Regions from separate parts of the Laceyella tengchongensis genome, predicted to be linked through region 1. Evidence: riboswitches for the same ligand, from Rfam matches in the RefSeq annotation. Region 1 holds a riboswitch; each other region holds the start of a gene.
The links. A riboswitch is a leader RNA that binds a small molecule or an ion and turns the genes downstream of it on or off. The one in region 1 is predicted to bind S-adenosylmethionine.
Positions count from the first base shown of each region.

Region 2: it holds a riboswitch for S-adenosylmethionine, as region 1 does, so the genes downstream of both, QQZ12_RS02035 (Na+/H+ antiporter NhaC family protein) here and QQZ12_RS05725 (2,3-diketo-5-methylthiopentyl-1-phosphate enolase) in region 1, are expected to answer to the same signal.
Region 3: it holds a riboswitch for S-adenosylmethionine, as region 1 does, so the genes downstream of both, QQZ12_RS11860 (methionine ABC transporter ATP-binding protein) here and QQZ12_RS05725 (2,3-diketo-5-methylthiopentyl-1-phosphate enolase) in region 1, are expected to answer to the same signal.

Region 1 is NZ_FXTU01000002.1:431,490-441,729, reverse strand. It holds gene QQZ12_RS05735 (carbon-nitrogen family hydrolase) at 153-935, opposite strand; gene QQZ12_RS05730 (pyridoxal phosphate-dependent aminotransferase) at 1,041-2,228, shown strand; SAM riboswitch class I at 2,289-2,448, shown strand; gene QQZ12_RS05725 (2,3-diketo-5-methylthiopentyl-1-phosphate enolase) at 2,514-3,731, shown strand; gene QQZ12_RS05720 (2-hydroxy-3-keto-5-methylthiopentenyl-1-phosphate phosphatase) at 3,728-4,390, shown strand; gene QQZ12_RS05715 (methylthioribulose 1-phosphate dehydratase) at 4,387-5,037, shown strand; gene QQZ12_RS05710 (1,2-dihydroxy-3-keto-5-methylthiopentene dioxygenase) at 5,050-5,562, shown strand; gene QQZ12_RS05705 (hypothetical protein) at 5,610-5,798, opposite strand; gene QQZ12_RS05700 (M24 family metallopeptidase) at 6,060-7,160, shown strand; gene ybiA (riboflavin biosynthesis intermediates N-glycosidase) at 7,341-7,790, shown strand; gene QQZ12_RS05690 (DedA family protein) at 8,167-8,757, shown strand; gene QQZ12_RS05685 (hypothetical protein) at 8,993-9,172, shown strand; gene QQZ12_RS05680 (YqeG family HAD IIIA-type phosphatase) at 9,465-9,989, shown strand; gene yqeH (ribosome biogenesis GTPase YqeH) at 10,019-10,240, shown strand, end outside.
Region 2 is NZ_FXTU01000001.1:421,037-431,276, forward strand. It holds gene QQZ12_RS02020 (class I SAM-dependent methyltransferase) at 1-17, shown strand, start outside; partial or broken gene QQZ12_RS02025 (S8 family peptidase) at 200-1,150, opposite strand; gene QQZ12_RS02030 (6-phospho-beta-glucosidase) at 2,039-3,361, shown strand; gene QQZ12_RS02035 (Na+/H+ antiporter NhaC family protein) at 3,415-4,734, opposite strand; SAM riboswitch class I at 4,830-4,939, opposite strand; gene QQZ12_RS02040 (nucleotidyltransferase domain-containing protein) at 5,074-5,880, shown strand; gene QQZ12_RS02045 (DUF3800 domain-containing protein) at 6,061-6,819, opposite strand; gene QQZ12_RS02050 (YqjF family protein) at 6,990-7,733, opposite strand; gene QQZ12_RS02055 (YczE/YyaS/YitT family protein) at 7,802-8,419, opposite strand; gene QQZ12_RS02060 (hypothetical protein) at 8,666-8,974, shown strand; gene QQZ12_RS02065 (hypothetical protein) at 8,977-9,195, shown strand; gene QQZ12_RS02070 (hypothetical protein) at 9,210-9,500, shown strand; gene QQZ12_RS02075 (DoxX family protein) at 9,636-10,016, shown strand.
Region 3 is NZ_FXTU01000005.1:180,230-190,469, forward strand. It holds gene QQZ12_RS11825 (lipopolysaccharide biosynthesis protein) at 1-1,039, shown strand, start outside; gene QQZ12_RS11830 (O-antigen ligase family protein) at 1,046-2,440, shown strand; gene QQZ12_RS11835 (glycosyltransferase family 4 protein) at 2,678-3,805, shown strand; gene QQZ12_RS11840 (hypothetical protein) at 4,052-4,459, opposite strand; gene QQZ12_RS11845 (hypothetical protein) at 4,785-5,045, opposite strand; gene QQZ12_RS11850 (NAD-dependent epimerase/dehydratase family protein) at 5,139-6,077, shown strand; gene QQZ12_RS11855 (sugar transferase) at 6,298-6,942, shown strand; SAM riboswitch class I at 7,457-7,563, shown strand; gene QQZ12_RS11860 (methionine ABC transporter ATP-binding protein) at 7,650-8,615, shown strand; gene QQZ12_RS11865 (methionine ABC transporter permease) at 8,609-9,265, shown strand; gene QQZ12_RS11870 (MetQ/NlpA family ABC transporter substrate-binding protein) at 9,391-10,182, shown strand.

The DNA.
Region 1 (10,240 bases):
CTTCCATATGCCGTTGTCTTTAGATTGATAAGGGAATAATACACTTTCACGCAGATCATTGTCAATCATATTCATTCATTTCGGATGCGATTAGTTTCATTTGGCAATTCTTTAGATTGTCTTCTGAAAGTCCATTCTGTAGGGAAGGTGTTTTAATATAATTCTGGGCGTCGGTCGCTGAAAATGGGGATGCGCTTGCGGATTTGTAGAACCTGCGCAAGATCGATCTCCGCCAGCAGGGTTTCTTCAACAGGGCCTGCTTCGGCCACGATCTCTCCCCAGGGGTCGATGATGAGCGAATGGCCGGCAAAGGTATTGTCGGGATCACTCCCCACACGGTTGCACGCGATGACGTAACATTGATTTTCGATTGCCCGGGTGATGAGCAGATGGCGCCAATGGGCAAGCCGTGGCATCGGCCATTCAGCGACGACGAACAGCACCTGTGCCCCAGCGACGACATGTTTTCTGATCCATTCGGGAAAGCGAATGTCATAACAGATGACCCCAGCGCAAGGAATGCCATCTAGCGCGAAGGAACCCATTTGTTCGCCGGGCTGTAGGTATTTCTCTTCGTTCATCAGGCGAAAGAGGTGCACTTTGCGGTATTCACCCACTTGTTTACCACGGCGGTCAAAGGCGATGAGTGTGTTCCAGGTGCCGTCTCCTTGTCGTTCGGCGACTGAACCGGCAATGATGTGCACGCCGTGTTGCCGAGCGAGCTTGGATATGAACGCTTTTGTCTTCATTGCCATCGGATCAGCGATCTCATCCAAACGGGTCAAATCATAACCAGTGGTCCACAATTCCGGCAAAATGATCACATCCGGCTTGTCGGCGGCCGCGGCGGCAATTTTTTGTTCAGCCACGGCCATGTTTCGTTCCGGTTGCCCGAAGGCGATATCCATTTGGATCACAGAACATTTCCATTTCATAGGAGATGCATCCTCCCAAAAAAGACTTTGACAGATTCCCCACAACGATATAACATAACTGATTAGAATTTCAAGAACATTTCCCAGAGAGTGGATGTGAGAATCTTGAGCAAATTTCAACGTGCGGAAGCGTTGGATCGCTTGCCGGAGCAATTTTTCGCCCGCTTGGTTGGTCAAGTCGGCCGTCTGCAGGCGCAAGGGCATGACGTGATCAATCTGGGTCAAGGCAATCCTGATTTGCCGACTCCCCCGCATATCGTGGATGCGTTAAAGCGGGCTGCCGATAATCCGCAACATCACAAATATCCGCCGTTTCGAGGCCACGCGTTCCTCAAGGAGGCGGTCGCGCAATTTTACTTACGGGAGTACGGGGTGAAGCTAAATCCCGAAACGGAAGTGGCGGTGCTGTTCGGTGGCAAAGCAGGGCTGGTGGAGATCTCGCAATGTTATCTCAACCCCGGCGATGTCGCATTGGTGCCCGATCCGGGCTATCCCGATTATTGGTCGGGGATTGCCATGGCTGGCGCTGAGATGGCGCTCATGCCGTTGTTGGCTGAAAATCGGTTTTTGCCTGATTTTGCAGCCATTGATGAGCAAGTGTGGGACAAGGCGAAGCTGATGTTTCTCAATTATCCCAACAACCCGACAGGCGCCGTCGCCAACGCTGAATTTTTCGCCGAAGTGGTGAATCGGGCTGAGCGGCACGATGTGCTGGTCGTTCATGATTTCGCGTACGCCGCAATCGGTTTCGACGGATCGAAGCCGATGAGCTTTTTAGAGACGCCGGGTGCCAAAGAGGTAGGCATTGAGATTTACACGATGAGCAAAACCTACAACATGGCCGGTTGGCGCATTGGATTTGCGGTAGGAAATGAGCAGGTGATTGAGAGCATTCAGTTGCTACAAGACCATTTTTATGTCAGCCTGTTTGGCGCCATCCAGCAGGCAGCGGCGACCGCGCTGACGGGTTCGCAGGATTGTGTGCGCGAATTGGTGACCACATATGAAAGACGTCGCGATGCTTTTATCGACCGGTTGCGCGAGCACGGATGGCAGGTGGAAAAACCGGCCGGCTCCTTTTTCTGTTGGCTTCCGGTGCCGGAGGGGCATACCTCGCTGTCGTTTGCTAACTTGCTGTTGGAACGCGCCCATGTCGCCGTCGCTCCTGGGCTGGGCTTCGGACAGGCGGGGGATGGCTATGTGCGGGTGGGCATGCTGGACAGCGAGAAGCGCTTGATTGAGGCTGCTGACCGGCTGGCGTTGTGTTGCCCTGCGAAAAACGGATTGACATAGGCGAATGGTTATGTGATAATGACGGGGAAAATTGAAAATTGAAACGGAATTATGTTATTTCTCTCATCAAGAGCCGGCGGAGGGACGAGCCCGATGAAGCCCAGCAACCGACCGTAATGCCATCGCGAGATGGGGCGCCCGATAAGATCAGGGAGCCGTGGTCCATAACCACGAAGGCACGGTGCTAATTCTTGCAGCGAAATCAGCTGAGAGATGGGAGGAAGTGGAGTCTGTGGATCATCCCTTCCTCGCGAAGGGTTTTTTTATTTGTGAGGAGTGAATGGTATGGGTCATGTGGTGGCGACATATCTTGTGCATGAGCAAAAAGCCGACTTGCACAAAAAAGCGGAGAGCATCGCACTGGGGCTTACGGTCGGTTCGTGGACCAACTTGCCGACGATTGAACAGGCTCAATTGGAGCGACATAAGGGAGAAGTGGTGGAAGTGGCCCTGCTCCCGACTGACGGCGAGGGCACAAAAGGGCTGATTCGAATCAAATATCCTGCGGCCAATTTCTCCTTAGACCTGCCAGCGATCTTGACCACGGTATTTGGCAAGCTCTCGCTTGACAGTGAAATCAAATTGGTGGATCTCACCTTCTCCCCGGAGGTGGCAAGCGCCTTTCCAGGACCGCGATATGGCATTGACGGCATTAGGGAAACGCTCGGCGTGACGGGCAGGCCGTTGGTGATGAGCATCTTCAAGGCCATGTTGGGCCGGGATCTGTCCTATTTCCAACAGCAGTTGCGCGAGCAAGTCCTAGGAGGCATCGACTTAGTCAAAGATGATGAGATATTGTTCGACAACCCCCTGACCCCTTTTAAAGAGCGGATTCGCGCGGCCAAGGAAGTGCTTGGCGCCACAGAGGCGGAAACAGGGCACAAAACCTTGTACGCGGTGAATCTGACCGGACGCACATCCGAATTGAAGGAAAAAGCGAAGCGGGCGGTTGCATGGGGGGCTGATGCCCTGTTGTTTAACGTGTTTGCCTATGGGCTGGATGTGCTCACTGAACTGGCGGAAGACGAGGAAATCACGGTGCCGATCATGGCTCATCCCGCCGTTTCTGGCGCGTTTACCGCTTCATCCCGTTATGGTATAGACCGGGCGCTTTTGTTGGGCAAGCTCTTGCGTATGGCCGGGGCCGACTTGGTCTTGTTCCCATCCCCTTACGGAAGCGTTGCGATCCCTCAGCAGGATGCGTTGGCGATTAAAGAGCATTTGTTGGCGGAATCGGATATCCACCGCCGGGCGTTCCCTGTTCCTTCTGCCGGGATTCATCCGGGATTGGTACCTGCGCTGGTGCGGGATTTCGGCATAGATTGTGTCATCAACGCGGGAGGCGGCGTACATGGTCACCCTGACGGAGCAGTGGGCGGCGGCCGCGCGTTTCAGCAAGCGATTGAAGTGGTGTTGGCTGGTGGAGAACTGAGTGACGTAGACGATGCCCGGCCGGAGCTGGCCAAGGCGCTAACTTTGTGGGGAGGAGCGGGGCGGTCATGAGCAGGCAACCGATCTTGTTTTGCGATTTCGATGGCACAGTGACAGAGACAGACAATATCATCGCTATCATGAAAAAGTTTAATCCGCCCGGTTGGGAGGCGATCAAGGAGGATGTGCTTGCCCAGCGCCGGTCGATCCGTTCAGGCGTGGGGCAAATGTTTGCCATGTTGCCCTCTTCCTTGAAAGAGGACATCGTGCGGTTCGTGCTGGAACATGCCCGCCTGCGCAGTGGATTCCCCGAGTTTGTCCGTTTTGCCCAAGACCATGGTATTCCGCTGTACATTGTCAGCGGAGGCATTGATTTCTTTGTCCATCCCATGCTGGAAGGGCTTGTAGATCAGGCCAACATTTACTGCAATGGCAGTGACTTCAGCGGGGAGACGATCCGCATCTTGTGGCCCCACGCCTGTGATGAAAGCTGCCAAAATGATTGCGGCTTGTGCAAACCGGCCATTCTGAAACAGTATCCCAAAGAGCGGTACCATCGCATCGTCATCGGCGATTCCATCACTGATCTAGCCGCGGCCAAACAGGCAGATGAGGTGTTTGCACGCGATTTCCTAGTAAAGAAATGTGAAGAGTTGGCAATTGCCCACACACCATTTAACACGTTTTACGATATCATCTCATCCCTTGAGCAAAAGGGGGTTGTCGCATGAGTGTAGTGGCCCGAAAATGGCAGGAGTTGGCTGAAATCAAAGAAGAGTTGGCCGGCCGGGACTGGTTTCCTGGAACCAGCGGTAATCTGTCGATCAAGGTGAACGACGATCCGCTGCTATTTCTAGTCAGCGCCAGTGGCAAAGACAAACGCAAACGGACGATGGAAGATTTCCTGCTAGTCGATGGCGAGGGAAGGGTGGTGGAAGACACCGGATTAAAGGCGTCCGCGGAAACCTGTATCCATCTGGAGGTGTACCGCAACACGACCGCGGGGTGTTGTTTGCATGTGCATACGGTAGACAACAATGTGGTGTCTGAGCTGTATGCAGAGCAAGGGTTTGTCACTTTTCGCAATCAGGAACTGATCAAGGCGTTTGGTATCTGGGAAGAGGATGGCGAGATCACCGTACCGATTGTGGAGAATTTCGCCGACCTTCCCACGTTGGCCAAAGAAGTGGCTGGGGTGATCGAAACCAACACCAAAGCGGTGTTGATTCGCAACCATGGCGTCACCGTGTGGGGCAAAGACGGATTTGAAGCGAAGAAACATTTGGAAGCATTGGAATTTCTGTTTTCTTACCATTTAAAAATGTTGATGTTGCAACCGCGGTGGACGGCTTCCCCCGCGACTGCGGCTCACGCATAGGAGGAATGGATCATGGCAGAATTGCGTTTTCATGACAACGATCAGAGAGTGAGCCACCCCGATGAGGTGAGCGCATATTTGAACAGCCAAGGCATCATTTATGAAAAATGGGACATTACGAAGCTGCCCGCGCGGCTCAGTGAAAAATACAATTTGGACGAGGAAGAGAAAGCGGAGATCATCCAAACGTTCCGAAAGGAGATTGATGATTTGTCGGCACGGCGGGGCTATGTGACTGAGGATGTGATTTCTTTGTCCAACACCACCCCCAACTTGGATCAGCTATTGGAAAACTTCAAAGCCGAACATCACCACACCGATGATGAAGTGCGGTTTATTGTGAGCGGCCACGGCATTTTTGCGATTAAGGGGCAGGATGGCCGGTATTTCGATGTAGAGCTGGAACCGGGCGATCTGATTTCGGTGCCGGAAAACACCCGCCATTATTTTACGTTGATGGCAGATCGGAAAGTGGTGGCGGTGCGCATCTTTAAAACCAAAGAAGGTTGGACACCGATCTATTAACCAAAAGCAGCTTCCCTCATAGGAGAGAAGCTGCTTTTTTCGTAGATTCACAACTGAAACGAAGATTCCCCGTCTTGGTGATCCAAGTCGAGCGGATGGCTTAATGTGTCTGGTTCGTCATTCAGCTTTTTCAAACAAGATTGGCAAACCAAGACGTTTTTACCTTTCTTCGTCAAACGAGCTTCGTATTTGGCGGCCACTTTTCCGCAGCTTTCACACAGATACGTTTTTTTCATCAGTGATCCCCCCGTAAATACTCATCAGTTTACATGCCATGCAAATGGGAGTGAGCCCGAACGGTCAGCTGGGAAAGCATCCGAGTATAATAAGAATTATTTTCCCGGAACATTTTCTGCTTAAACCAAATTGTATCGATCATATTTGAAAAATTTTTATGCGTGTGTAAATGATTCGTTTCGTTATAATAAAAGTTAGTGATATCTTATGACTACATAAATTCATTGGCAGTTCGGCCATGGTATAGGAGTGTTTTGATGATGGAACGCAAATGGGAAAACATCTCGCAATGGTTGAAACAGGAAGGGGTAGAGATGGCGTTTGTCCATTCCACGCCGAATGTTTTCTATCTCACCCGTTTCTTGTGCGATCCCCATGAACGGTTGATGGGCGTCTTTCTGTTTCCGGAAGCGGACCCGTTCCTCGTTTGCCCAAACATGGAGAAAGCACGGGCGCGGGCGGCTGGCTGGACTGAACAGATCATCGGTTACGATGATGCGGAAGATCCGTGGTTGATGATTGGCGAGGCGCTAAGCAAGCGGGGAATAGAGCGCAATGCCACTATTGCGGTCGAAAAAGAGTCGTTGCCCTACGCTCGTGCAGAAGCGCTACTCGGCGTCGTGCCTGGGGCATCTTTCACGGCAGTGGACGCACTGATCAACCAAATGCGTTTGGTGAAAAGTGCGGATGAGCTGGCCATTTTGAGACAGGCAGCTTTGATTGCCGATGAGGCAGTGCAAGTGGGCTTGGATGCACTGGGGCTGGGTCGCACCGAGTTGGAAGTCGTGGCTGAGATCGAATTGGCCATGAAGAAAAAAGGAATCCGGGAAATGTCCTTCCCCACCACCATCCTGTTCGGAGCTAACTCCGCTTTGCCCCACGGCACACCTGGCGACCGGCCGCTGAATAAAGGCGACTTTGTCCTGTTTGACTTGGGCGTCGTGTTGGATGGTTATTGCTCTGATATTACGCGCACGTTTGTATACCAGGAAGCCAGCGAGGAACAACGCACCATCTATGACGCCGTGCTGACTGCGCAAGAGGCGGCGATCAATGCGTGCCGCCCTGGTGTGCGGATGGGTGATGTGGACTTGGCAGCCCGCAACCTCATCAGCGAACGCGGTTACGGCGAGTATTTTAACCACCGCCTCGGCCATGGCTTGGGGATTGGTGTGCATGAATTTCCTTCGATCCATGAACGGAACGACGACCCGTTGTTGACCGGCATGGTGTTTACCATTGAGCCGGGCATTTATGTTCCGGAAGTGGGCGGCGTCCGGATTGAAGATGATGTTCACATCACGGCGGATGGAGTGGAGTTGTTGACCCGGTTCCCGAAAACGTTCCAAATCATCGATTGACGATAGGTAAACCATATCACGAATTGCCAGCGGCGCACTACCAATTTGTCAGATGATGTGACAAGCGCGTTGCAAATGGCGCCAAGAGGAGGCGAGCATTTCGGAATAGGATGCCCTGTTTGCCGCCTCTTTTTGGTTTACACGGGATCACAAAACACCAAGTTGAAAGGGGGCGCGGCTGTGGTGATCACATTTTATCGCGTGAACGATCCATATGGCTGTTTTTCCAATTTTTCCGCACATCCGATCGTGCTAGATGGGAAGGAATGGCCAACAACCGAGCACTATTTTCAGGCGCAAAAGTTTGTGACGACGGCACCAGATTATGCAGAAAAGATCCGATTGGCACCGTCCCCCATGAAGGCTGCGCAATGGGGGCGTTCCCGAAAAGCGCCTTTACGGCCGGATTGGGAGTTGGTGAAAGACGATGTGATGCGGCGTGCGGTTTATGCCAAGTTTAAGAGCCATCCGGAGATTCGTGACGTTTTGTTGGCGACGGGTGAAGAGAAGATCGTGGAGTTGACGACCACGGATATGTATTGGGGCGTCGGCAGTGATGGTACGGGAAAAAATCGATTGGGCGTCATTTTGATGGAGGTGCGTGAGCGTCTGCGTCAGGAGTTGACGTAGTCCACATGGCCAACGACAACGGCTGGCTTGTTCGCTGTTGCTTGCCGAAACGTGTCATGGGTTGTTCACTATCACCTGCTCTTGTGACCTGCTAAAATAAAATGGTGAGATCATGAAAATGGGGTGTGCGGTGAAAAACAATCATGCGCGTTGGTATCAACACACATGATTGTGAAAGAATAGACAGAACGGAAGATGTGGGGATGATTCTAGAAGCGTGCGGGGCACGCCAATTGTTGGGAGATGCACCGGAAGGTGCCTGATGTGATATACTGATTCTAGAATCCCTAAAAAATGAAATCTTGTGCAATCATGAATATAAATGCACGTGTAAACGTTTTGTAGGTAGGCTAACAAGACAGCAGGGAGTGGACTTATGCTACAAATTGCTTTGGATTTTTTGGATAAATGTGGAATGTGGGGGCTATTTGTGGCCACGGCGATTGAAGCGTCGTCGTTGCCCTTTCCAGGAGCTCTTTTCGTTCTGATCTACGGTTACCTGATGGATGTTAGCCCATGGACCCTAGTCCTGATCTCCGCTATCAATAGTTTTGTATACGTTGCGTTCAGTTTAATTCCTTTTTATCTTGGCACCCGGATTGAGAAGTTTTCCAAAAAGAAATTTGACCAGAAAAAGATTGAAAAAGCGCAAATGTGGTTCAAAAAATACGGGGAATGGAGCATCACCCTGTCTCGCCCAACCGGGTTTGGCAACTATATTTCTTATATTTCGGGTATGAGCCGCATTTCACTGTGGCGCTTTATCGTGTTTAGTTATCTGGGGGTTTTTCCGTGGAACACCGTTTTGCTGTTTGTCGGGCGAAAGGGGAATTTGGACACGGTTCAGCATTTTCTTAATCTCATGCAGAAGTTCGGTTACATTTTGGCAGGAGTGGTCGCCTTGGCGTTTGGCGTCTGGTATCTCTTTAAAAAAAATAAGCAGAGAACGCAATGTGAAAAAGGCTGAACTGGCAAAGGGGCCAACGGAGCATGTAAAAACCAGCGAACATGTTGTTCGCTGGTTTTTTAGTCGGCAGGATGGCATTGGTCTTGCCAATGATCCAGCATGCAACTAAAGCGAGGAAAAAGGTGATGGCTTCGAGTTTATGTGAAGGCTTGATGAGAACGGGAAGAACCGCTTGCATCCTGCATTCATAACCAGCAAAATAAGAGGGAGACAATGGAGTTGGAGGAATGGATACATGGCAACATACCGATTGGAACGAGTTGGAGAAATGCTTGAAGATAAAGGATACAATGTGATAGAGACGGAAGCGGAAGAGGTGATTGCTTGGTTCCAGTACTTGTCCGACGCTGACTTGTTTCTGGCGGTTCTCGCCGAAAAAGAGCGGATGGATGCGGAGAAGGGACAACCTTCGTAACAGTGAGCCTGATGAATCACCACCGCGTCGGCACGTGTGGATGCTTCTAGGATGTGTCTGGCAAATCAAGTTGGTGGGGAAGAAGCGGCGGAAAAACCTTTTCTCGAGGAGCGCCGATGCAAAGTGAAGCGGAAGAGAAAATGGTTTTCGGGCTGCTGGCCTATTCATCAGACACGCCTTAGTCAGATCGGCGAATGTCCGGTCTTTTTGTTTTTTGCAACCCTTGGTTGCGCTGTGATATATTTATTGCCGACAAGTCTCAAGGTGGACGGTGTGAGATGTGCTAAAATTCATGGTACCTGATCTGTTTGCACAGTCGATATACGTCATTGATTATGAGGAATTAAAACGGAGAGGTGTCAGGGGAATCATTGTCGACTTGGACAACACGTTGGTCGAATCGACGCGACCTGACGCCACCCCGCGGTTAGTCACCTGGCTAGATGAGTTGCGGGATATGGGTTTTCATGTGATGATTGTGTCCAACAACAACCGGACACGTGTAGCCCATTTCGCTGATCCGTTGGGGCTTCCGTACATCCATGCGGCGAAAAAGCCTTTGTTGTCCGCTTTCCGAAAGGCGCTGGAGCGGATGGGCACCAAACGGGAGGAGACGGTGGTGATCGGGGACCAGTTGTTAACTGATGTGTTCGGCGGCAACCGCATGGGTTTGTATACCATCCTCGTTGCGCCGGTTTCAAACATCGATGGGTTCTTAACGAGAATTAATCGCCGTGTGGAGCGCTTCGTGTTTAGCTTGCTGAAGCGGAAAGGCCATGTGCAGTGGGAGCGTTCCAATAAAGGTGAATCAACGTAGAAAGCAAGGTGGAAAGACGATTGAACGACATGCATGAGTTTCGTTGCGAAGGATGCGGGGTCGCTATTCAGAGCGAAGACCCCAAACAGGTTGGTTATGCCCCGGCTCAGGCGCTCAATCGGGAGTCGGTGTTGTGCCAGCGGTGTTTCCGCATCCGGCATTATGGGCAGATTGAAGCGGTGGAGCAAGAACCTGATGCGTATTATCGGTTGTTAGATGCGATTGCATCGACGGACAGCTTGGTGGTGTTG
Region 2 (10,240 bases), on a different contig from region 1:
TGGCCAAAAAGGAATAATTGCCTATCAACGGATTACAACCATCAGGCAAATCCGTCAACCGGTCAACAGCTTTTTTGTCGTATTGAATTGAAATAAAGATCAATACAACCCCTGGCCCTTTTCTCACGAAAAGATCCAGGGGTTTGTCATCAAGCTCACCCCTTGTTAAGGGGTCTTATTCATTGTGTTAGAAAGAGTATAAGATTTTTTTCAAGTCAGGCATTACGCCGATCTTATCAGTAGACGGATTGGCTGATGGGGTTCCAAACTGAGGATTGCTCAGGATGCTCCGCAAGGTGGCCGGAGAGTAATGGCTCTGATATTTGGCGTAAGCGGCCCCTTGTACGGCGACAGCTGCACCGGCCACAATGGGTGAAGCACCGGAAGTTCCATTGAAACTGGTGGTATAACGATTGGTCTCACCCAAGTTGCCATAAGTGGTGTCAATGTTTTCTCCCCAACCGTAGCAATCAATGCGGCTGCCGTAGTTGGAGAATGACAAGCGTTTATGCACGGTGCCGGAACTGGCGGCGCCCACCATGATCGCTCCCGAATCACGGAAATCGGGACTGTTGCGGTTTAACACGTATTTGCCCTGACTATCCTTATATGCATCCAAGTCGTTGGCGCCGTTGCCGGCCGCTTCTACGATCGTGATGCCTCGATCCGTTCCCGTGCGAATGGCGTCAAAGACAGCCGGCTCCACTTCCACGGGCAAATACGTATTGTAGCCCGGCGCGGTTGTTTGAGCTTCCAACAGCAGCACATCGCCTGGCTTCATGGTATTGACCGCGCTCAAAATAGCGTCCGCAGTGCTGTATGTGGATTGGGTGCGCCACTGTGACACGACTTTGGCCGTGGCGTTGGGGGTGATGCCGATATCGCCGAGGGTATTATCCACCGCCACCACTTCACCCAGCACGGCAGTGCCATGGCTGTGGTACGCTTTGTTCACCCCGGAGATCAGCTGGATTCTTTTGGCTGCCAGATCTTCGTGGTTCAATTCCCACCCTTGCTCCAAATCGACAAAAGTGATGCCACTGCCGTCCCCGCCGGCTTTGGTCCAAGCAAAATGGGCGTCTATCCCTTCTGGGGCCGGCTTCAGATATCCTTGGTTTCCCGAGCGAGGGTCATCTTGGGGAGTGACTGCTGGTGGTTGCACTGGAGTGCCTTCGACATAAGCCAATTCCACCAAGGAAGAACGTTCATACTGCTTGGCTAATTGCTCGGCATCCATTCCTTTGGGAACCGTTACCGCATAATATTGCATCAGATCGGGACTTGCCTGTTTGGCATGGATCATGTTGTGCAAGCGGTTCGGCTCGATGGAACGGAACAAGCGCTCCATCTTTAAGTTGGGCAGGGAAGCGGTTTTGTCTTTCGCACGGATCGTTTTTTCCACGCCATCTTGGTAGGATGGGACGAGGTGATCTTTGAGTTTGACAACAACCCGTTTTTGGTGTGGTTGTGATTCATTCGCCGCAACAGAAGATTGGCCGCCACCCATGATGGTGAGGACGGACGTGCACAGCAAGACGGCGGTCGACAGCGACAGCCATTTGAACCTATTTTTTCTCATGATGTTCCCTCTCTCTGATGTGGATTCACGGGTGATGAAACACTAGGGGTGTCTGGCAAATCAAGTTGGTAGGGAAGAAGCGGCGGAAAAACCTTTTCTCGAGGAGCGCCTTGCCACGCGTGAAAGAAAATGGTTTTGGAGCCGCTGGCCTATTCATCAGACACACTCTAATCACAAATGCCTGTAGCCTGCGGGCATAGCGGTGTTGTTGGGTGCGTTGAAACCTCGGCTTTTCACCCCCGAAAATATATGCTAATGACGTAATATATTTAATTTTATATCAAATAATTTAATTCATCTATTATTTGAACGGATCATAAGATTGATTAATTTAGTTGGTTGCACACCGGCAGTGGGCTGTGGTTCGGTAAGGAAAAGGCCTAGAAGTCGCAGTTATTGGCCAAGGGCAAGGGGGATGACTCCGGGAAGAGAAATGAAGCGGGTGAAAGGGGATGCTGTATGCGTAATGGGTTGAAGATTGCGGTGATCGGCGGGGGCTCAAGCTACACGCCGGAGCTGATCGATGGGCTCATCAAGGGGCAGCATGAATTGCCGGTGAAAGAGGTCTGGCTGGTGGATGTGGAAGAAGGGAAAGAAAAGCTTGCGATCATTGGGCGTCTTGCCCAGCGCATGGTGTACAAGGCGGGAGCGCCGATAACGATTCATTGGACATTGGATCGCCAAGCGGCGCTCAAAGACGCTGCTTTCGTCATCACCCAGTTTCGGGTGGGCGGGTTGGCGGCACGGATCAAAGATGAAACGATTCCTTTAAAATATGATGTAATCGGACAAGAGACCAATGGGCCCGGCGGTCTGTTTAAAGCCTTGCGCACCATTCCGGTGATCCTGGACATTTGCGAAGAGATGGAGGTATTGTGCCCGGAGGCTTGGCTGATCAACTTTACCAATCCGGCGGGGATTGTGACAGAAGCGGTGTTGCGGCATAGCCGGATCAACAAAGTGATCGGCTTGTGCAACGGCCCGATCAGCATCAGCAGGGGGATCGCCATGGCGCTCAATGTGGAGCCAGCACGGGTGCGCATCGACTTCGCCGGTTTGAATCACATGTCCTACGGTTTGAAGACCACCCTTGATGGAGAGGACATTTCTAGACGGGTGATTGCTATGCTGGCCGGGCGCGGCGAAGATGGACAGACGATCCGGCAATTGACTGGTGTCGAGTGGGTGCCGGAGTTTGTGGAAGCGCTAGGGGTGATTCCTTGCGGTTATCATCGATATTATTATCAACCGCGCACCATGCTGGCCGCGATGAAGCGAGAAGCGGCACAAACCGGCACCCGGGCGGAGGTGGTCAAACGGCTGGAGGACGAACTGTTTGCGTTGTACCAAGATTCTAATCTGAACGTCAAACCGAAGCAATTGGAGGGGCGTGGCGGTGCCTATTATAGTGAAGCGGCGGTGCAGTTGATGCGTTCCATCTACACCGATAAGCGGGACATTCAGGTGGTTAACACCCGCAATCAGGGTGCGATTGCCGGCATCCCTGATGAGTCAGCGGTGGAAGTGAGTTGCGTCATCACCAGAGAAGGTCCACGCCCACTCGTGATGGGTGAGTTGCCGGTTGCCGTCCGCGGATTGGTGCAACAGATCAAATCGTTTGAGCGCGTCACTGTCGACGCCGCTGTGTCAGGAGATTATCGCACAGCGTTGTTGGCGATGGTCATCAATCCGTTGGTGCCTTCGGATGCGGTCGCCAAGCAGATCTTGGATGAGTTGTTGGAGGCGCATCGGGCTTATTTGCCGCGTTTCTTTGGTGATTGAGGAAGGCTCAAACCAAAAGAAAACCCCACCTTTGTCATGAGGTGGGGTAAATATTATTGGTTGGCCGGCAATGTTGTTTTTTGTACAGCGGGTTGGACTCCCTTGGCCCGTGGATAGCCGACCAAAATGGAGATTGCTGCGCAGATGCCGATCAACAGCGGATAAACATTGTACTGCATGATGGACAGCGGGGAGATCGAAGCCACACCCGCGGCCACGAGCAGTTGCGGGCCGTACGGGATCAAGCCCTGGATGCAACAGGAGAAAATATCCAGCAAGCTGGCTGATTTGCGGCGGTCGATCTCATACCGTTCGGCGATTTCTTTGGCCAGCGGCCCGGCAATGATGATGGAGATGGTGTTGTTGGCGATGGCCAGATTGGTGGCCGAAACCAAGCCGGCAATGCCGAATTCAGCGCCTTTTTTCGAACGGATGTTGCGGGTGATCGCCTGCAACAAGAAGTCAATACCACCATGGTGACGGATTAATTCCACCATGCCCCCGATCAGGAGAACCAATATGGAGAGTTCTTGCATTCCGGCAAAGCCGGTGCCGATCTCTTTGATGAAGCTCATCAGGGTGTATGAACCGTCCAACAGGCCGATGGCTCCGGCAAACGCAATTCCGCCCGTCAATACGAGTAGCACATTGACGCCGGCCAACGCCGCGATCAATACAGCCAAGTAAGGCAATGTTTTAACCCATGCCACTTGGTCGGTGGCGACATGGCTTTGTCCACCCAGCGTTAAGAAGGTGAGGATGGCTACAGTAACCAGGGCGGCGGGCAACACGATGAAAAAGTTCACTTTGAACTTATCTTTCATATTGACGTTTTGCGAGTTGACCGCGGCGATCGTCGTGTCGGAAATGACAGACAAATTATCCCCGAACATAGCACCACCGATCACGGCCGCAATGGCCAAGGCCACCGGAATGTCTGTCTGCCCGCTGATGCCGACGCCGATGGGCGCCAGAGCTACAATCGTCCCCATGGAAGTCCCCATCGACAGGGAGATGAAGCAGGCAATCACAAACATACCGACGATCAGCAGGTTTTGCGGTAGAATGGAAAGAGCTAAGTTGACGGTGGCGTCGACAGCTCCCATCCCTTTGGCTACTGAAGAAAAAGCGCCGGAGAGCAGAAAAATAATCACCATCAAGATGATGTTGTCGTGTCCAGCTCCACGGCAGAAAAGCGCCGTTTTTTCGTTTAAGGATAAGGAACGGTTCATCAGAAATGCCACACCGGACGCGATCAGGACGGCGACCAACACGGGGAATTTGGTGAAGTCCCCGGTCACTAGCCCGGCGCCGGCGAACAAGGCCAGAAATATGGCAAAGGGCAACAATGCCCATGGATTGGCTTGTTTCATGCTTATAACCCCTTTCTGTGGTTGGAAACGGAAAACTGAAAAGACCCCTTCTACACACAACAGGAAGAAGAGGTCTTATGGTTATAAGCACACTCTTCTTATCTGCCAAGCTAATCGCTTGCTGGATTTGGCACAGCACTCTCCATGAGAAGAGTCCGTTGCCGAGGTTTCCCAGGGCCAGTCCCTCCGCCTCTCTTGATAAGAAGACGATCTTACTTATTCCGTTTTTACATGCATACGAACTGCGTGTCGATTTCCTTATGCCATAGTAAAATGATTATATGTAAATGTCAACGATTTGTTGGTTGTCAGGTTTTGGTTGAAAGGGGGGATTCACAAATGACAGGACATCAACGTCAGATATTGGACGAGTTGCGGCACATAGAGGAAAAACACGGGGTCAAGATTTTGTATGCCTGTGAATCGGGCAGTCGGGCGTGGGGTTTCCCATCTCAGAATAGCGACTATGATGTGCGTTTTCTCTATGTCCATCCCGTTGCTTGGTATTTATCCATCGAGGAGAAACGGGATGTGATCGAATGCCCTATTCACGACATGCTCGACATCAACGGTTGGGAGTTGCGCAAAGCGCTGAAGCTGTTTAAAAAGTCCAATCCCCCGTTGCTGGAGTGGCTTTACTCCCCGATCCAATACCACGAAGCGTACACCGTAGCAGAGCGCTTGCGGCAGCTTGCGCAAAAGGCGTTTTCCCCACGTGCTGCCATTTATCACTACCTACATATGGCCAAGGGCAATTTTCGTGGGTATCTGACAGGGGAACGCGTGAAAATCAAAAAATATTTTTATGTACTGCGCCCGGTATTGGGCTGTTTATGGATTCAGAAGCACCAGACGATGCCGCCGCTTGTATTTGAGCAGTTGGTGGAGGAACTGATTCCGGAGGGGAGCCGGCTTCGTGCCGACATTGACGCCTTGTTGGTCCGCAAAAAAGCGGGTGACGAGTTGGACGTAGGGGCGCGGGTGGAAAGCATTCACGCTTTTCTGGAGGAACAGATCGCGCATCTTGAAAAACTGGCCGGGGAAATGCCGGTGGCCGAAGGGGTGTCGACGGCGCAATTGGACGAGCTATTTCGCTCCGCATTAGACGAAGTGTGGAGCGCAACGGGACAGTTTGGGGCGAAGTAAATGCACCCGTTTAGAAAAATCGTTTTGAAACGGTTTGGAATTGACGTATAATAAAATTACTGAGTGCATATACTGGAGCGTCGGCGCCACCATCTCCCGAAACCATGACTTTTCGGTCGTGCGGAAATCGATGTGCGGGTCCAACACCCTGGCACAGGATAGGGAATGGGGCGCCGCTATTTATCTTTTGAAGCAAAAAAGGTTAAACCCTTGATGCTCATTGCGAGCATGACAGTCCTTGAGCGAAAAGCCGAGCTGTGCCTCGAGATGGTCTACCACGGCCCGTTTGGGATTGTGCGAACGGTTGGTGACGGCTTTTTCGTAGTGTCCGTTGCGGACATAGGCAATCGCCCCGGCCAGGACATCCGCCATTTGTAAAGGTGTTTGGGTGCCGTCTCGCGATTCGACGCGGCGTACCACAATCAAGGGATAGGCAATGGGTTGCTTGGCCCCTGAGGGGAGCTGCCGAATGAGCTGGATATAGTCGGCGGCCATTTTCCGGTTCAAATAATATTCCAAATCCTGCAACCTTCCGGGTACGGAGTTGCTTTTGCGATCCAAAAAGATGTCATAATGATGCTCAGGAGCCAACCATTTATAGATCAACCAGAAAAACATTTTGTAAAAATGCGTTTCTTTGTTATCGCCAGCTTTTACGTTTTTTTTGTCCGACATGTCTACGATGAGGGCTCGAAACTTTAAGTTTCCTTGCCTCATGTGCTTGATAAACAGATTGATGAATGCGATATATGCATCTCGATGGTATTTTTTCATTTCATTCCAGTGAAACTCGCGGTTAAATCCAAGTTGCCGCCGCATGCGAGCAACATCCGCCTCTAACGCTTTGTACGTGTCCGCGCGTTGCCAAATAGTGCCCAACACCATGTATTTGTGAGCATTCTGACTGCTTTCATCTCCCCAAATCACGATTAGGCTCAAAGTGATCGGCTCCGTTTCACAGGTTATATACTGATTATATATTCTTTCAATTGTTATTTGAATAATCAATCTTTTATCTCTGTCAAAGATCTTGCTTTTGCGCAATGAAGGTGCCCCGCCCCGGTTGCTTGATGCGAGAGAAATTTTCTCTCCCCAACCGGTTGCGGGGTTTATTGATGTTTGCCGGTGCCCAACCGCACAAATGGCCACACATGGGCGGTTACGCTGGAAGCATAATGGCATAGGGGTTTTTCGTCTAAGGCGGGAAGCTGGATGGAGGTTGGCAAAGTGTTGGCGTGAATAACCCCTTCCGCTGGCTGCAAAGGCCAAGGGGCATGGCGAATATCCCCGCGGTGGAGGGCGCCACGGATGATTAGGTATTGCGAGTAACGCGCAGTCAGCCAATCGGCCAGTGATCCCGGTTGGATGGGCGCGGGTCTGGGGGATTGGTGCATTTGCGCCGCAAATCGGGCCGCCGGTGTGAACAGGTTTGGCCGTTCACAGATGAGGGAAGTGTGTTGGCCATGCGCGGTGAAACGTAAGCGAGACGGAAGGTAGGGCAGGCGCCACATCATCCGGGCGGCCAGGGCGTGCAACCAGCTGCTGACATCGCAACTCAAAAAGAAGACGCCGGGTTCTCCGTCATACGTCACATATGTACGCAAATTGAGTTGCAGATACGAAGAGAGGCCTGGCATGGGCGGTAGAAACCGCAACCGCTCATGTTGTACCCGAAAGGCCACGATGCTGATCCATGCGGTGCCGTCACGGCAATCCAATGAAAGTGGAGCAGGGATGTGCAGTTGCAGGGCGGCGGCGGGGATAGGCCAATGAAAGAACCAGACATCAGCTAACGTCTGGGCAATGAGCCAAGGTTGGGGAGGGGTTGGTGGGGGCTTAAGGTGATGGTTCATTGTTGTCAGTCTCCTTCTTCATGCGTGGATATTCGTAGTATGGAGAAGGAGCAAGGTTCCCATGCGCTTTAAGAACGGGTGGTTGGAGAGTCGGTGAAGAGGAGCCGTTCGATCTTGGGGATGAAAAATTGGATGAAGGGCCCGCACAAGAAGGTGTAAATAAATGTTCCCAAGCCGAGTGGACCATGCAACACCAAGGCGAACAACAAGGCACTGCCGTCGATCACTGTTTTGGAGGCGGTGAGGCTCATCGCATATCGTTCAGTCAGTATATACATCAACTGATCAGCGGGGGTCAAGGCGTATTTGCTTTGCACATAGATGGATATGCCGATAGTTGCGAGCAAAAAACCTCCCCAAAAAATGAGCACTTGGTAGAAAAGTTGGACGGGATGAAAATCTAATGTGTCCAACCAAAAGTCAATGCAAAAGCCCAAAACAACAATAGTTAGCAAGGACAGTGGATTGGGCGTTTTTTTGGACAGAAACGCGTTTAGCAACGTAATCAGCACCCCGCAGGTGATGAGCCAGGACCCGACGGTGAAGCCGATCCATTCCGACATCGCCACAAAGAACCCATTCCACGCGTCAGCACCCAATTCAGAGCGCAAGATCAAGGAAATGCCGAGCGATTTGATAATTAAGCCGCAGATATATGAGAGGCTTCTCGTCATTGTTTTACCCATGGCATACCAACCTTACGGAGAGATTTGTTCTAATATATGTGTACAAGTTATCTGGCAGAAGTGTAAGTTGGCTTTTTTGTAAGGAGCGGAGCAGGCGCGCTACAGATGTTCCTTCAATTGGGTTTGATGGAAAATATTTGAAAAATGATGATTTCTGAATTATAATTCAAGTGCGAAACGCAATTTTTCGCGATGTATCCTTGTTATTGTAATGATCAACTTTGTCATTTTAAGGAGGAATAAAAAGTGTTTGTGATGCACTTGCGGGGAGAAAAGGACCGCGTTTTGCCGTTTGTAGGGGAGTTGCAACAAAAGCCACATGTGACAGTCGTTGATGCTGAGATGGAGAAAGAGGGGGAGATGGTGCAGCTGTCATTAACGGTCGATCACCAGCCGCGCAAGCGTGTGCAGGTGATTCGGCTTCATACCGAATCAGGCGCAGTGGTGCCTATCCCACTGATGGATGTGATGCAGGTGGAATGGGAAGAAGGAAAACATTTATTCTGCGGATGGTCATATGACATTTTTGGAACATCGCGCAACAGGAGAGGATGAGGATGGCTGAGATCTGTTTTTGGTATGATCGGTCGCGGGAGCGGTTGGTGATCCGTCATTGCCCCACGGGAGAGATGCGCGTGATACATAAGTTGCAGCCGATGATCCGGTTTTTGTCGGCTTATGGAATCAGGGAGTTGGAAGAGGCGGTTGCTCCCTGCCATGGGGATGACCGGTTGCATTTGTTCAAACGGATGCAAGTGCATCAGTTGAAGCGGTAGGAGAGGTGTGGACGGTGTGGTTGGTTTCGTCGGTGCTTACTTTGCTTGGAGGGATGGGTTCCGTTTATTATGTGTGCTTGTTGGGCAAATGGCTGGAGGAAGAGCGTATGGGCAAGCGGGAAGCTAGCTTAAGCATCTTGGCGGGATTGTGCCTCCATGTCGCCATAGCGACGGCCGGCCGGGGATTGCAAGCCGTTTTTTCGATTCAGGCAGAAACCGTGATGTGGTTGACCCATGGCGGTATGATGCTGTCGCTTTGCACCAGTGTCATGACGCTCCATTGTTTGCGGCGGAAGTGCGGGTGACAGCCGAATTTAGTTGTTGTCAGTAGCGTTCGCAATTTGGACACATGTACTTAAGAAAGATTTAATCTCTGTTTATCAGGGGTTTAGAGATGAGGGTTATGATGGCATGGATAAGAGATTGAAAGGGGAAACAACATGAAATTACAGGCGAGTTACGGCCCTGTGTTCCTACGAATTGGTCTGGGTCTCATTTTTCTTATTCATGGTGCGCAGAAATGGATGGGCATGGAACAGACGATTGGATTTTTCGGCCAGGAAGGCATCCCGATGGCTTCGTTCACGGCTTACGCGGTAGCGGGCTTGGAGGTGTTGATCGGGGTAGCTTTCATCCTTGGGCTGTTCACTTCTATCGCTGCAGGGGTCGCGGTTGCGATCATGGCAGGGGCGATCTTGTTTGTGAACGGGAGCAAAGGATTTGCAGGCGGGTATGAATATGACTTGTTGATTCTGCTCACCGCCGCGTCGCTCCTATTTACTGGGCCTGGTGCACTAAAAGTACCCATCGGCAAAGATTGAGCACCTCGATCCCCATCCATGCTGTTTTCGACAAATGGCGGAGTCCATATGGGCGGCCGTCTTTTTTCGTTTCAGGCCGCAAGAAAAACATAAAAAACCTCCCAGCCAATTTGGTTGGGAGGTTTTGCTTTCATGGCAGCCAGCACCTCAAACCCCAACAGCTGCGAACTGCCCTCGGTCAGGAAAGTCAGAGCTGGGTTTTGTCGATCACTGAAGGCTAAGCC
Region 3 (10,240 bases), on a different contig from region 1:
CGCTCGCTATGCCGGTCGCGTATGGTTGTTCAATATTTTTAGCATGGCCTATGTGATTGGTTCCAATTTGCTGAGCCTTTATTATGTGATCGTCCAAAAGGACGGTGTTATGGGGATTTTTTACGGACAGCTCGTCGGGCAGACGGCTGTGGCCGTGTTGCTTCTCATTATATTCCGCAAAGAGCTAGTATTGAAATTCTCCCGAAAGCACTTATCCGATCTGATCAAATACGGTGCCCCACTTTTGCCCACATTGATGGCATTCTGGGCGATGAGTTCCATTTCCAGACCCATGTTGTACCATATGTCTTCGATAAATGATGCAGCGATCTATGAAGCCATGATGCGGCTCGCAAGCATCATTGTGCTGGTGACATCTCCATTTCAATTGGCTTGGCGTCCTTTTTCGATGTCGATCAAAGACAGGGAAGATGCGCCTCAGCTTTATGGTTTGGTCGGCAGAGGGCTCTTGGTAGTGGGAACAGTGGCCGTCATGTTGCTCGCTTTTGTCATGGAACCGATTTATCAATTGTTCACCACCGGAAAGCCGGGACTTGGCAGTGGTTACCTCTATGTTTGGGCGCTGTCGTTGGGTACACTATTCAATGTGTTGCATACTGTTTTTGGTGTGGGGCTGTTGATCAAGAAAAAGACCAAAATCATCTCGCGGGGATTTATGATCGCGGCGGTGGTCTATGTGGTCGGCTGTTTGCTTTTGATCCCCCTGTTCCGGATTTGGGGAGCGGTCAGCATGACCGTCGTGGCATATCTGATTGTGATCATCTATGTCTACACACAAAACCAGAAAGAATATCCGGTTGATTTCCGTTTCCGCGCGATGTTAATATATTTGACGATTTTCTTGGCCGCCATGATTGGTGTGACTTGGGTGCAGAGCAATGAGTTGCCGAACGCGTGGGCGTATTATTTGATCGCGCTTGGCGTCACGGTGGCCGCGGTCTTTGCGACGGGATTATTTTCGGTTCGTTCATTCCGACAAATCGGCCGTTTATTGCCGAAATTGGGTGGGAAAGGGTGAAAAAAAGTGAGTGAAATGTTGATTCCGAGGCAAAAGCGATTAGACACCCTGTTTTATTTGATGATCGCTTTTGCGCTCTTGGGACCAACGCTGGGGATTCCTTTGACTGAAGGATTTAATTTAACATTCTTCCGCATCGCATATGTACTGCTCGCCGGTGGGATTATCTTGCGGCTGGTGACGCAGAAGAATCTGGAAACATCTTATATGTATCCCGTCCGCTATTATGCGGCGTTTTTCGCCTTCTGGTTTATGTACGGGCTCCTCTCCCTGTCTTGGGTGATGAGCATGGGGGCGGCGCTAAAGTATTTGTTCTACATGGCGTTTATGTTGCCGCTCACGCTGTCGTTTCCTTTTTTCCTGCAATCGGAAGAAAAGCTGTGGAAAGCGAAGCGGGTGTTGTTTTGGGTGTTTGCGGCGATTATTTTTTACGCCGTGTTTGAGTCGATTACGTTGATTCATTTGCCTCCCTCAGCTTTCTTTAAAACAACATCTGCATCGGTTACGTCGGTGTTTACCAATCAAAATGACTTGGCTACCTGCATCACACTGGGCTTGCCGTTTTTGGCAACGGCCTTGTTTATGCTTAATCTGCAGAAGAAGCATAAATGGTTTATCTATATTACTGGTGTGTTGACCATCTATATATTGATTGCTACTGGTTCGCGCAGTAACACCGCGTTTGCATTGCCGCTCGCTTCTTTGATGTTGATCATAGGACTGCCGTTCGCAGTCGAAAGGGAGAAACTGACCAAGAAAAACATCGCCAAAGCTGTGGCCGCTATTGTGGCGGCGGTCATCTTGGCCAACGGCTTGAGCGCGATTTTCTTGTCAGAAGAAGCGCGGAATGCGGCAAAAAACAAGCTGTCAAGTACACTTGGGTTTTTGCAGGATATTAAGAACAGCGCTTGGCATATGGAAGATGGAGATACGGGCATTGAAAAAATGCAAACGGGTGAAAGCGCGGGCGTTCGTAAATGGCTGCTGATCAACGGCTTTAAATTCTTGCAACAAAGCCATTATATGGGCATCGGTGCGGGCAATGTGGAGCCGTGGATGGCTAAATACGGCGTCAAGGTGAACAAAGTCAACCTGCACAACTGGTGGGGCGAGATTCTGGTTAACTTTGGCGTGTTGATCTTTGTGCTCTACATGTGGCTCTATTTTTGGATGCTGTGGCGCTTGTGGAAGCTCGCCAGCCGCAAGCATTCGCCATCTTTGAGCCCGATGTTGCGCTGGGCCGCGTATTCCACAATGGCCGCATTGACCGGATATTTCTTCGGTGGGATGGCGCCCAGTTCAGCCATTCATTTTACTCCGATGTGGATTACCTATGGGTTAGGACTGGCTGTGATCGCCCTCGGGGAAGCGAAGAAAGCAGAAACGAAACAATCCGTTTAGATCAGGCAAGAATCGGTAAAAGGTGCCTTTCTTCACAGAGAGGCACCTTTTTTGCATGAATGGGAAAGACCCGATAAATACTACATTTTATTGACATCCCGTTTGGCCGAAAGTGACGAACTGAGGAAAAGATCATTGAGAACATATCCATTTGCAACGTTTTTTTGTACTATGTAATTTAGAGAAAAGAGATGGTTGATTCGTGGATATTGGCGTAAATGAAAGGAGTACCTTTTAGTGGCGGCAAAAGTAATGATATTCAGTTCGGTTCATCCATACGACGATTCGCGTATTTATCATAAACAAGCCAAATCCCTCGCGGAGGAGGGATATCATGTGGAGTTGCATGCCGTGGCCGATTTTGAGGAGCGGCTGGAGCATGGCGTGCGGATTGTCGGCGTCAAGCGGGTGAATAAGAAGTGGAAGCGGCTTATGAACGGTTGGGTGCTTTATCGGCGGGCGCTGAAGAGCGGGGCCGATATCTTTCACTTCCATGATCCAGAGCTGTTGCCTTGGGGCGCATTGATCGCTTGGCGGACGGGTTGTCCCGTCATTTATGACTCGCATGAGGACTTGCCAAAACAGATCCATACCAAGCCATGGATTCCTGCCAGTGTACGCGGACCTTTGTCCAAGCTTGTTCACAAGGTGGAAAAAGGCTTGGCCCGCAAGTTGTCGGCGGTGGTGACGGCGACGGAGTCCATTGCGCGCCAGTTTGCAAGTGCCAAACGGACGGAAGTGATCAAAAATTATCCGTTGCCGATGCCCGCCGTGGAGAAGACGGAGGACGAAGGCAACAAGATCTTGTATGTGGGCGGGGTCTCTTATCTGCGCGGTTACCGTGAAATGATTGAGATGATGGATTACATCCCAGCAGAATTACAAGCGGAATTGCACATCATTGGTCCCCTGCAACATATTCGGCCGGAAGATCAGGACGAAGCAATACTCAAAGAAAAGCGGGTTACCTTGCACGGACGCGTGCCCTTCGAGGAAGTGAAGCAGTGGCTGGGCAAGGGCAAAGTAGGATTGGTGTGCCTGCATCCAATCGAGAACTATCGGGAATCCCTGCCGATTAAAATGTTTGAATACATGGCTGCCGGCTTGCCGCTGATCGCGACCGATTTTCCCATGTGGCGTGAGATTGTAGAGAAAAGCGGTTGCGGATTCACCGTTGACGCACTCAATCCGAAAGAGATGGCGGAGAAAGTGACAACCATTTTGACGGACGAGCAATTGCGCAAGCGGATGAGTGAAGATGGCCGCAAGGCGCATGAAGAGGTGTACAACTGGCATGTGGAAGAACGGAAGCTATTGGCCCTGTATGCCGGATTGCTGGGCACGCAAACAGCCACATCAAGTTGAACGAAGCAAAGGAACCCCCGTCTATGCGTTAGACGAGGGTTCCTTCTTGCTTACGCGCGTTTTACTGCCCGACGGGTTGCCAGTCGATGTGCTCTGCCAGTTGGTGGTGGGGTCGCTCACTTGAAAATATCTGTGATTTTCTCCTCTTTCCCCCAAGCGCATTTAAATCAGTAAAAAACACCTGCATAAAATGCAGGTGATCGCTTTAATCTCTAATAATAGGTTTAAAAAATGGCATATGAAATCCTAATAATAGAATTTGTATATTCTTTGTACCGTTTTTAGCGTGATATATCCTAGAATTGCTGCAATTGTTGAATAAGGCAAATATAGACCGACAAGAGGACCATTTGCAATCATTATTAAGTAATCAGCTAAAATCCCAAAACCAACATACAATAAAAACTCTAAAATAGATTTTCCTTTACCTTTAAGTGGTCTAAGTATGAGATTAATTAACGTAAAGGCGATCCATCCATAAGTAGACATGCCGACAGCAGCGCCGAGTGATGATAGAATGAAAAGAGTAAATGGATCTGCATGTTCAATATACCTGCCACTTTTGTAAGCAATACTACCTACATAGAAAATACCAAAAGCAATCGCCGCAAAGAAAATCACTGTTAACTTATTTTTTAATGTAATTTGATTCATTAAACTTTTTCACCTTTTTATTTTGTATAAGGAGAGTATATCGCATTAAGATAAGAACAACAATGAATTAGGGTGTGGCTGGCAAATCAAGATGGAAAGTAGAAGCGGCGGAAAAACCTTTTCTCGATGAGCGCCTCGTTACGCGTGAAGCGAATGAGAAAACGGTTTTGGAGCCGCGCTAATTCACCAGCAACTCTAAAGAAGCTAGGCTTGTGTTTTCTGACAATTCCTGCGGTCAATTCGTGCATCTGGATGCAAGGCGCTATGGACTGTATAAGATCATGATTTATATTCGGGTTTGTGCTAACACCCGCTCCGCTGCCGACTAGATATGGTAGCCAAAGTACACGACGGCCCCCATGATTGCCAGCAGTAAAGTGCAAAGCAAGCGCAACAACCATCGTATCACAAGGACGCCCCTTCCGTTTCCAACATTTGGATAGGTATCATTATATGATGTTTCATACATTTGTTCAAATATGTTGCGGCTTAACTTGATAAGATAGGCATAAGGGGCATCTTCATGGCGGAGATCAGAGGAATCCGCTTGGCTTGATTTAGCTTTTTGCAAGCGCTTGACGGCCAAATCCGCCACCGCCTCTTTTGCTTTGCAAAATGGATTCGCAGTAGGTTCAAAAAGAAAACAAGTCATCGCGTCTATGAGAGAGGGGTTCATCCAATGAAAGTGTTAGTGACCGGCGGGGCCGGGTTTATTGGCTCCCATATTGTCGATCAGTTGATTGCGCGCGGAGATCAGGTCGTGATTGTGGACAATCTTTCTTCCGGAAAAGAGAGTCAAGTCAACCCGGATGCCGTCTTTTACAACGTAGATATTACCAGTCCTGATTTGCATGCAGTAATGGAGCAGGAGCGGCCTGAGGTGGTTATTCACCAAGCGGCGCAAATCCATGTGAATACCTCTGTGGACAATCCGTCTCTGGATGCCAACATCAATATCTTGGGCTCCATCAATTTGTTGGAGGGTTGCCGTAAGGCTGGTGTAAAGAAAGTGGTCTACGCTTCTTCGGCCGCAGTGTACGGCACGCCTGCTTACCTTCCTGTGGATGAGCGCCATCCGATCGGCCCCTTGTCCGGATATGGCGTTTCCAAATATACGGTGGAGCATTACCTGTCGGTGTACCATCATCTGTACGGCTTGAATTACACCGTTTTGCGCTATGCCAATGTTTACGGTTTGCGCCAAGATCCGCGTGGTGAGGGGGGCGTGATCTCCATCTTCATCGACAAGGTGCTGGGCCGTGAACCGCTTACCATCTTTGGTGATGGTGAACAGACCCGTGACTACATTTATGTCGAGGATATCGCTCGAGCCAACCTCAGCGCGATTGAGCGCGGGGACGGCGAAGTGTTAAATGTGGGGACTGGGGTTAGCACTTCTTTGAATGAAGTGGTTCGCCTCTTTGATGAAATCGCAGGTGTGAAGCATGAGGTGAACTACGGTCCGGATCGGGCGGGAGACATCAAGCACAGCTATTTCAACAATGAAAAAGTGCGTCGGGTGCTCGATTGGGAGCCGCGAGTGAGCCTCAGGGAAGGATTGGCCAAAACTTACGCATATTACCAAGCGGAATATCGTAAAATGGGCAAGGAACAGTAAACACTAATAAAGAACCCGCACACCCTATGCTTGAAAGAACGGGCCATGAAGATTTCATTTTTCACAATTCGGCTATTGTCAACGTGGAAAGATTACAGTATACTTGGTAACAGTAATCGGTTTGAAACATTGCTGTAATGTTACTGTCATTTTTGTAAAGTTAGTCGATAGCCGAAAATAATTGTGATTTGATACTATACACAGCAGGAGTGGTTTGCGGATGAGTTCAAAAGTAGCCTACGAGAGCAATTCGCGCGCATTCTCCGGAGAAATGAAAACGCCCGCCTCTTTCTATTTGGCATTTAAGCGCGGGTTTGAAATCGTGTTTTCCATTGGGTTATTGCTCTTCACTCTACCAGTGTTGATTTTGACGGCAATCGCGATCAAATTGGAATCACCAGGTCCCATCTTCTACAAACAGGAGCGGGTCGGTTTAAACGGCAAAACGTTTAACATCTTCAAATTGCGCTCGATGCGTACGGACGCAGAGAAAAACGGTCCGCAATGGGCTGCCAAGAATGATCCGCGCGTCACTCGTGTAGGCCAGTTCATCCGCAAAACCCGGATTGACGAACTGCCGCAGTTGATCAACATCCTGCGCGGGGATATGAGTTTGATCGGCCCGCGTCCGGAGCGACCGATGTTCACGGAGCAATTTGACAAAGAGATTCCGGGATTTAAGAAACGGTTGATGGTGAAACCGGGATTGACGGGTTGGGCTCAGGTGAACGGTGGATATGAGGCGACCCCTGCTGAAAAGTTGGAACTGGACTTGGAGTACATCAGAAATCAATCGTTTAAGATGGATTTTCAAATTTTGCTTAAAACCGTTTGGATCGTGATCTCCGGAAATGGGGCGCGTTAATGAGAAAACGGGTGGCTTTTGCTAAATCAAAGCAAAAGCCACCCGTTTTTATATACCCATCAGCCTGGTTTCCCAGGATGTAGTCAGTTTGTTAATGGTGCGCCAACGATGTTGCCTCATTTAAAAAATCAGCTTTAGGCCGAAGTACAAGAGAAGCCACAATGGGATACTTAAACATGTCGCGTTCAACACACCAATCCAAAACGATTTTCCGACAACCGTGTATTCCATGTTGGGCACCTCCAGCAGTTCAATTTGAGGATCTGTCTTTATTATACGCCAGCTTCCGCTGATTTAGTGGGGAGTAGCCGTATTGTTATCTAAATGTAATCTCGTGGTAAAAATGTGATAAATCCGTGAACAAAAAACATTTCCTGTAACAATGAAAGGTGACATTGCTCCCGTGTGGATGGTTAAGATTTTCCAGCCATAAATAACGATTGACATAATGTCTTTTATTATGATAATTTATAACTCAATAGTTAATATGTTAATAATTGAATACAGCAACATTCTCTTATCAAGAGAGGGGTAGGGACCAGGCCCGTTGAACCCTCGGCAACCATCTGAGATCCATCAGAAAGGTGCCAATTCCTGCAGATTCGTTCTGACAGATGAGAGAAAGGTGTGTCAATAGACGTATCCCTTCTTGCCATCTTCAGAGCAGAGGGATTTTTTTATTGCTTAATAAAGGTGGTGAAGCCTTAATGATTCAGATTAAAGAAGTTGTCAAGACCTATCCGGCGCGCGATGGGAGTTCGGTCGTGACTGCGCTGGACGGGGTGACGTTGACGATCAACCGAGGTGACATCTTCGGCATCGTAGGTTATAGCGGCGCGGGCAAATCGACGCTGTTGCGGCTGATCAACGGGCTGGAGATGCCGACAAAGGGTGAAGTCATCGTGGATGGGAAAGAGATTTCCCGCCTAAAAGAGAGAGAATTGCGCCAGGCACGGCAGAAGATCGGCATGATCTTTCAACACTTTCACTTGCTTTGGTCGCGGACGGTTCGCGAAAATGTGGCTTTTCCGCTAGAAGTGGCAGGGTTGCCGAAAGAGCAGATTCGCAAGCGAGTCGATCAGCTTTTGGAGCGGGTAGGACTAGCTGAACGTGCTGACGCATACCCTTCCCAGTTGAGCGGAGGACAAAAACAGCGGGTTGGCATTGCACGGGCTTTGGCCAATGAGCCGGATATTCTCTTGTGCGATGAAGCGACATCCGCGCTAGATCCAGAAACCACGGCATCTATTTTGCAACTGCTCAAGGAGATTCATCGGGAAATGGGGATCACCTTGGTGTTGATCACGCATGAAATGAGTGTGGTGCGGCAGATTTGCAACAAGATGGCGGTGATGGAAAACGGCCGGGTCGTGGAAACGGGGATGGTCTCCTCCATCTTTAGCCAACCACAACAGGCGTTGACTAAACAGTTTGTCAAAGAGCTGCAGCCTAGTACCCAAGACGATGACGCGTCAGGGGAAGTGGTTGAATTGCCGCTTGGTGATGCGGATAAGTTGGTGGCATTGGCTAAGAAGCATGGGATTCGGTTTAGTGTTGTCAGCGGGGCCATTGCAGGAGAACAGGATGACCGCTTGCGCGTAAGGGTTGATGGGACAGAGGCGCAGATGCAGGCCGTGCGCCAAGTGTTGAGTGGAGGTGAGCGGGCATGTTGACCGGTATTGATTGGAACCAAGTGTCCGTCGCACTGGGGGAAACCTTGTATATGGTGAGCATATCCACTTTGTTCACCGCGCTTCTGGGAATTCCTTTGGGAGTGATGCTTACCGTCTCGGATCGCGGTTATTTTTGGGAGAATATGTGGGTGCAACGAACGTTGGGCACGATTGTGAATATCTTCCGCGCTGTACCGTTTATTGTCCTAGTCCTTTTCTTATTTCCTGTCGCGGAGTTTTTGGTGGGAACCACGCTCGGGCCCACAGCAGCAACCGTGCCATTGATCGCTGGTGCGGCACCTTTTTACGCCAGAATGGTGGAGACTGCTCTCAGGGAAATTGACCGCGGGGTGATTGAAGCGGCGCAAGCGATGGGGGCTTCCCGTTTGCACATTATCTGGAAAGTGCTGTTGCCAGAAGCGATGCCGGCTATTGTCTCCGGATTGACCGTCACTTGCGTATCCTTGATCAGCTTCTCGGCGATGGCAGGGATTGTTGGCGGAGGTGGTTTGGGAGATGCGGCGTTTAGGTACGGCTTCCAATCGTTCAATGATGGCATGTTGTATATTTGTGGTTTGCTGTTGGTTGTGATGGTGCAGATCATTCAAATGGTAGGGGATTGGTTGGTTCGTCGCTTGGACAAACGGTGAATGGAGTAGAAGAGCCGGTCGAAGCGGGGATTTCCCGTAGCAGGGCAAGTAGACGCAACATAATCCGCCTATTCTGATCGATTTTATTAAATAAAATGATGCATGGGAGGATGGCAATGATGAAAATGAAAAGATGGATTGCGACGGGCTTGGTCGCATTGGTCGCCGCGTTTGGCGTGGGTTGCGGTAAGAAAGATGAATCGGCAGTGTTGACGGTGGGGGCGTCGCCCATTCCGCATGAGGAAATTCTGAAGTTTGTTCAACCGGAATTGGAAAAGCAGGGAGTGGAGTTGAAGATCCAAGCGTTCCAAGATTATGTGTTGCCGAATAAAAGTGTGGAAGAAGGGCAGATCGACGCCAATTTCTTTCAACACATCCCTTGGATGGAAGCCACCAACAAAGAAAAAGGGTATCACTTGGTGAAAGTGGCCGGGGTTCACATTGAGCCGATGGGCGCGTATTCCAACAAGATCAAAGACATCAGTGAACTGAAAAACGGAGCCACGGTCGCTCTACCTAACGCAACCAGTGAGATCACACGCGTCTTGCTTCTGTTGGATCAAAACAATTTGATCAAGCTGGACAATCGCGAAGGTGACAAAACGCTGAAAAACATCAAAGAAAATCCGAAAAACCTGCAATTCAAGTTGCTGGAAGCCGCGACGTTGCCACGCATGCTGGATCAAGTCGATTTTGCAGTGATCAACACCAATTATGCCTTGCAAGCAAAACTGAATCCGTTGAAAGATGCTCTGTTTATTGAAGGGAAAGATTCTCCGTACGTCAACGTATTGGCAGTGAAAAAAGGCAATGAAAATGATCCACGCGTTCAAAAATTGGTGAAGGTGCTCACTTCGCAAAAGGTAAAAGACTTTATCCTCAAAAAGTACAACGGGTCTGTCGTGCCGGCGTTTTAAAGCTGGAAGAGCCACACCCCATTTACAGGGTGTGGCTCTTCACTGTTTAACCGGTAGC